One region of the Bacillus sp. z14 (2026) genome, then DNA from elsewhere that is predicted to be linked to it. Evidence: predicted binding sites of a transcription regulator. Region 1 holds the regulator's gene; the other holds the start of a gene.

Region 1 (3,540 bases):
CTGATAATACAAAACGATCACGGTTAAACCAATCCGGATTTTTTGGATTATGGTTCATGAATTTGGTCCAAAGAGTATAAGCCATAGGAGCAGCTCCCATTGGCATACCAGGATGACCTGAATTAGCTTTTTCAATTGCATCGATTGAAAGAGTACGAATAGCTGTGATAGATAAATTATCTTTTTCTGTGAACATTGCCTACATCCTTTCAGATTAACCTTCTAATTTATATTAATGAAGTATAAACAGGTTGACAAGACTTTGTTGGTAAATGCTACAAAATCGTCACTCCTTAAGATATTTTTTTGGAGTCTAACCTATTATGCTATACCCTTAATGTAATTTATTATTACGTAATTTTTTTATTTTTTCAGGTGTGACATCCTTACCTTCTGGATCGATAATTGTCAAACCTTCAACCGTATTTCTCATTGAGGTACGAAAGGTTTCCAAATACTCTTTCCTCAGAAGAGATTGTTCAGTGGCTTCTTCTTTTGTAAGGCCAACTGTTTTTGATTTCTTAGATAATTCATTAATTCTTTTAATTTTATGCATTGGCAGCATGGTATTGCTCCTTCTATATAAAATATAAGTAGATATTGTCATCGTATAGAAAAACTGCGTAATTTTCAAGAATGAACTATTGATTAGTATTCTTTTTCATATATTCTGAATATCTTCGATGAATGGTGGCTTTTGAGAGATCATAGCCTTTTCTGTTTAAATTCTCCGTAATTTCAGCAAATGTTAATCCTTTAATACGCAGCTCAATAACCTCCTGTAAAGGTACCTCTGACCTTTCTCTTCCGCCTCCAAGATGTTGATTTGCTAAATTTCTTTGTGGTTTATATCCATTTTCAATTGCTCGTTTCATCCCTCTTCTGATTTTACTGTTTTGTAATTTTCGCTGATATTCCTCTACTATACTGATGATTTGCAAAAGCATGGCATCTGTTTCAGAAACCTCAAGCTCACCATTATGAGTAACCGTATATAATTTAACCCCTTCTTTATAGATGCAATGTAATAGAGCAATCTTGGCATTTCCTCTGCCCAGTCTTGTTTCATCCTGAATCAAGAGACCCTCGATTTCTCTATTTTTCATTTTTTCCAGCAAGATTAGAATGCCTTCTCGTTCTAAATCATATCCACTGGCTTGTTCTTTCTCGATTATTACCACCTCGAACCCCTTTATGGCAGCCAGTCTTGTTAACTCCTGCTCCTGCCTTTCCAGTGATGTTTCCTGTGAACTTTTATCTGTGCTGACTCTGCAATAAATTCCAACCTTCATTTTCTCTCACCATTCTTCTTTACATATAGATAAGGCCGGGAAACATTCCCGACCTTACTGATTATATAGTTATTTATCAGAATCTGCTAAGTGTAGCATTTCTGTATTTTCGTTCATTTTCTTTACAGGAATCACAATCGTTTGCCCTTCCTTTAAATGATTAATGTGCAAGTCATTATGTTCCTGAACCCAAGAGACAAATTCAGTCTGTGTCATTTCGCTGCCGTCAAAACGTTCAGCCATATCCCAAACTGTATCTCCTTTTTTAACCGTGATTTGTTGATAATCGTCTTTTGGTGCTTCAATATTTGTTACTATCATTGTAGTTATTAATAAGAAAAGACCGATAAAAAACAAGATGGAATAATTATAAGAAGTCCATAATTTTTTCATAAATAAACCCCCATCGAATGTATGTTCGTTTAATATAAATCAAGTATAAACCGAACAAACGTTTTGTGTCAATACAAAAAACGAACTTATGTTTGTACTGTTAAACAGGAAATGATATACTAAAAACAAGAAAAGCTAAAAGAGGTGCGGGAGATGACTACTAAATTATCCAAACGGCAACAGGATATTTTGCTATATATTAAAGAAGAAGTAAAAACGAAGGGCTATCCGCCTTCCGTTCGAGAAATTGGCGAAGCAGTCGGACTGGCTTCTAGTTCCACGGTTCATGGTCACTTAGCGCGATTGGAAAGCAAAGGACTCATCAGACGAGATCCTACCAAACCACGTGCTATTGAAATCCTGGATATGGATCCACATGACCATATTCCAAAAACAAATTCAGTTAATGTACCATTAATCGGGAAAGTAACTGCAGGGCAGCCTATTACAGCTATCGAAAATATAGAAGAATACTTCCCTCTGCCTGAGCATATGGCTCCTGCCGATGAAAATGTGTTTATGCTAGAAATTATGGGCGACAGTATGATTGAAGCTGGAATACTTAACGGTGACTATGTAATTGTTCGCCAGCAGCATACAGCAAACAACGGTGAAATTGTCGTAGCCATGACTGAAGATGATGAAGCTACCGTTAAACGTTTCTTTAAAGAAGATACTCATTTCCGTCTGCAGCCTGAAAATTCTATGCTCGAGCCTATCATTCTACAAAATGTCAGCATCCTTGGCAAAGTGATCGGGTTATACAGAAATATTCAATAAGAACGTTGGGACCGGCTTTCAGCCGGTTCTACTTTTGTGTTTAAAATCTATTATCTCTATTTTCTCTATTAAACATATGCATTTAAGATTGGCATATTCCATTTTATAAATAGATTAATACTTTTATTTATCTCGTTGTTTACATAATATTATTATGTGATACAAAAAAGCTTGCAACCATTTTGATTGCAAGCTTGAAGGTCCTATATATCCCATCCTTTGTAATAGTATCTTGATCGTTTACTCTCTTCATAACACGACTGGCAAATAGCAAATGGATAATTCCAGCTTAACGGCTTATTGCATGACCGACACTTTGTTTGATATTTTTTAACCCCTTTTCTTAACTGATTATGTGCATCTGAACTGATTTCTTCTCTTACTCGCTCCCAATAGACCGTTTCACTTCTTCGATCTAATTTATACAAAAACAATAAATGCAATCCTACTGATTTATAAGATAATTCAAGTTCATCCAAGGAATCTTTCTTTATTAAAGGCTCTCTCAATTCTCTTCGATCCACAATGGCTTTCATATTATAGAGCCATTGATTAACGAGGCTCTCCTCATTCGCTGAAAAAGGTAAATGCAGAAAACCGTATAAATCAGTTATCGACATTCGTCCTTCTATTTGTTCATGGCGAATTAAATGATATAAAGCTTTTTCCTGATTAAGCGGTGCTTTTGTTGTTCCGGCAGGATTTTTAAATTCATCCCATAATTCAAAGAATTGATCAAAGCTGGAGTGATAACGTTTAAAGCGTTCAAATACACCCTGTGTAGGAGCTATTGTAAATGTACTGATTGGCCGGTCTTCACCATTCAACAACCTTTTCATTAAACCAATTTGATCAGTAAATGCAACTCTCCCTTCATTATATATACCTTTACGGCCGGCACGTCCTGCTAACTGCTTTACTTCCTGAGAGGTCAATAAACGCCTTCTCGTGCCATCAAATTTATCATTTTCGAGAAAAACGACCCGCCTAATCGGTAGATTGAGCCCCATCCCGATAGCATCTGTAGATACAATCACTCGCGTCTCCCTGTTAATGAACCTCTGAATTTGTTTAG
Region 2 (3,540 bases), on a different contig from region 1:
GAGTACCAAGACCCACTCTTTTCAATAATATCCAATTCAGAACCAATGTCGATGATTTCTCCTTCTTTGGAAATACCCTCACCATACATAATATCAAGTTCTGCCACTTTGAAAGGTGGAGCCACTTTATTTTTAACAACCTTTACTTTAGTCCTGTTCCCTACAATATCATTTCCCTGTTTCAGTTGTTCTGCACGTCTTACTTCAAGGCGAACCGTAGAATAGAACTTAAGAGCACGACCACCTGGAGTTGTTTCTGGGTTACCAAACATAACACCAATCTTCTCACGGATTTGGTTGATAAAGATTGCTATGGTGTTAGATTTATTAATGGATCCAGAAAGTTTACGAAGAGCCTGAGACATTAAACGGGCTTGTAGACCCATATGAGAATCTCCCATTTCACCTTCAATCTCAGCTTTTGGTACTAAAGCAGCCACTGAGTCAACAACGATAATATCAATTGCACCACTTCGTACAAGCGCCTCAGCAATTTCCAATGCCTGTTCACCTGTATCTGGTTGGGAAAGTAATAATTCATCTATATTTACGCCAAGCTTTTGTGCATATGCCGGATCTAAAGCATGTTCTGCATCAATAAATGCTGCTTGTCCACCCTGTGCCTGTACTTCAGCAATTGCATGTAAAGCTACTGTCGTTTTACCGGAACTCTCCGGTCCATAAATCTCAATTATTCTACCTCTTGGATATCCACCCACACCGAGGGCTGAATCAAGAGCAAGCGAACCACTTGGAATGGTAGAAACCTTTCTGTCTGCTCTTTCCCCCAGCTTCATTACTGAACCTTTACCAAATTGCTTTTCAATTTGTTTTAGCGCCATATCGAGCGCAGCTTGACGTTCACTCACAGTTTATTTCCTCCCCATATCTATATAAAAACATTACATGTATAATTTAGAACTTATTTATACTATACCTCATCTGTCCCCATTTAACAAGTAAAAAAGCGAACGTTTATTCGTATTGTTTTAATGGTAATTTTGCTAATAAATTTAAAGAAACTCTCTAGCAAACAGAATGCTTTTAGCAGTAATTAAAGTAAAACTAAAATTATCTCAATTTTATAAACAATAGAAATCCCCAACCATATAAGTTGGGGTTTTCTATTATGCATATAACTCTCTCAACTTTCGGATAAGAAAATGACAGCCATACTTCATGCTTCTTACCCGATTAACCTCACGCATACCGCCTAAGTCCAATCTCTTTGCGTACGTTTTCTGACCGGAAATGGCTATACCGATATAAACAGTCCCTACCGGATGACCTTCCAATTCATCTGGTCCAGCTACTCCAGTAAAACTAATCCCAATATCAGATTGGAGCATGGCTTTAATATTATCAGCCATTTCCATAGCACATTGCTCACTGACAACTCCATATTGGTCGATGGTTGATTGTTCGACCTTCAAAAGCTTTTCCTTTGCTTCATTGGTATAAACAACAATACCGCCCTTAAGGATTAAACCGGCTCCCTGTATATCCGTCATTTTTTCCTGAAACATTCCGCCGGTTAAGCTTTCTGCTGCCGATATTGTAAGCTCATTTTCTTTTAAAAGATTGATAAGTTCAGTCATAATAGTCGCATCATCATATCCGTAAAAATATTCTCCCACACGCGAAAGAATTTTTTCTTCTGTCTCTTTTAATAGTTTGTCAGCTTCTTCAATAGATTCATGTTTAGCTGTAATACGAAGAGTTACCTCTCCATCTGAGGCAAGAGGCGCTATTGTCGGATTACTTTGCTGATCCAGTAAATCTTCTATTTCTGTTTCAAGCTGTGATTCCCCAATACCAAAGAAACGGAGGACTCGGGAATCTATACGCTCCACTCTGTCCATTAATCTCAAAAGATAAGGAACTGCAAAATTTTGATGCATTGGCTGCATTTCACTTGGAGGACCTGGTAATAAAATGTGAAGAATATCCCCATGAGACACAACCATTCCGGGAGCCATTCCATTTTGATTAGGGAATACTTCCGATCCTCCAATAACCAATGCTTGCTTCCGGTTGTTTTCTGTCATCACCCGTTTTATTTTCTTGAAATATTCTTCAATATTTTCCATAGCTTTTTGGTCTGTTATTAATGTTTTACCTATATGGGCAGCTACAACTTCTTTTGTTATATCATCCTTTGTTGGTCCCAACCCACCAGTGTATATTATGAGATTTGCTCGGGATTCTGCAATTTCAATAGCCTTTTTTAATCGTACAGGATTATCCCCAACTACTGTATGGTAATATACGTTAATACCTATCTCTGCCAGGCTTTTTGATATAAACTGAGCATTGGTATTTGCAATCTGTCCAAGTAATAACTCAGAGCCTACCGCTATTAATTCTGCATTCATTCTGTCACCCGCCATTTAACAAGTTATATTTAGAATGATACCCTTATTTAGAATTTAAAAACGCATGTTTATTCTTAGCAAAGTAATCCCAGCCAGACCATAGAGTAAAGAATAAGGCTACGTAAAGAGCTATATCAGCAAACGGGAAATTAATCCACGCAAATGGTAGATTATGCAATAGTAATGCAGCTATAGCTATGATTTGAGTCCATGTTTTAATTTTACCCAATTGATTCGCTGCAACCACTTCACCTTCACCGGCTAGAACCAGGCGAAGACCTGTTACCGCAAATTCACGGCTGATAATTAAAATAACAATCCAAGCAGGGGCCAACTCGTATCCTACAAGGATAATTAATGCTGCAGATACAAGAAGTTTATCTGCCAACGGATCAAGAAACTTTCCAAGGGTTGTGACCAGATTATGTTTTCTAGCATAATATCCATCAATCCAATCAGTAGTGGAAGCAATGATAAAAATGATAGCTCCAACAAAATGAGAGATAGGCAACTCCACATCGTTAATCACCCACGTTCCCCAATCAATGGATGGAAGCATGATAATCATAAACACAGGGATCATGCAAATTCTGGAAATCGTTATCTTGTTCGGTAAATTCACTTGATGTTCCTCACTTTACTTTTAAATTTTATTTATAAAAGGATAGACGAGAGAAGGCCATCCATTGATGACCTTCCAATCTTACTCCTTCGTGTAATCAATCGTTATGTTTTGAACAATCAGTTCACTTTCATACTCCAGTTTTTCATCATTAACAAAAATTTCAGTGTCTGGAGTTTTCCCTATATTCATGACTATTTGATTATCATCTGAAAGATCAAAATCCTGGCTTTCTCCATTTTGAATCACCCCATTGAAGAGATTTTCTCCCTTGGAGTTTTTAACAGATACCCATGTCTCGCCGGTAGATTTTACTGATACCTTAAATTCATCTGTATTACTTAATTCATATGTTGTATTTTTTCCATTCGCGGAGGTCACTTTCAGCTCAGCAGAACCTGCTTCTTCCGGCTCTTTAGATTCTTCCTCAGCATTCTCTGGATTACTTTCTTCTTCTGTTTCCGTTTCTTCTTTCTCATTGGTGTTTTCTTCTTGGTTTGTGGATTCACCCTGCTCAAGTCTTACAGGGTCACCGTTTTGATT

Evidence for each region. The regulator LexA, encoded in region 1, represses DNA repair genes until DNA is damaged. The targets are predictions, from matches to a motif close to CGAACATATGTTCG.
Region 2: recA (recombinase RecA) is a predicted target of LexA. The motif match lies at 969-982, and genes of this name have one in related genera.

Annotation. Positions count from the first base shown of each region.
Region 1 covers NZ_JBZFQK010000009.1:17,947-21,486, forward strand. Annotated here, with positions in the region: gene tkt (transketolase) at 1-196, opposite strand, end outside; gene AC4G3O_RS17935 (DUF896 domain-containing protein) at 335-565, opposite strand; gene AC4G3O_RS17940 (YneB family resolvase-like protein) at 642-1,292, opposite strand; gene yneA (cell division suppressor protein YneA) at 1,362-1,685, opposite strand; gene lexA (transcriptional repressor LexA) at 1,839-2,465, shown strand; gene AC4G3O_RS17955 (helicase-related protein) at 2,669-3,540, opposite strand, start outside.
Region 2 covers NZ_JBZFQK010000002.1:731,032-734,571, reverse strand. Annotated here, with positions in the region: gene recA (recombinase RecA) at 1-869, opposite strand, end outside; gene AC4G3O_RS09640 (competence/damage-inducible protein A) at 1,128-2,375, opposite strand; gene pgsA (CDP-diacylglycerol--glycerol-3-phosphate 3-phosphatidyltransferase) at 2,419-2,997, opposite strand; gene AC4G3O_RS09630 (helix-turn-helix domain-containing protein) at 3,079-3,540, opposite strand, start outside.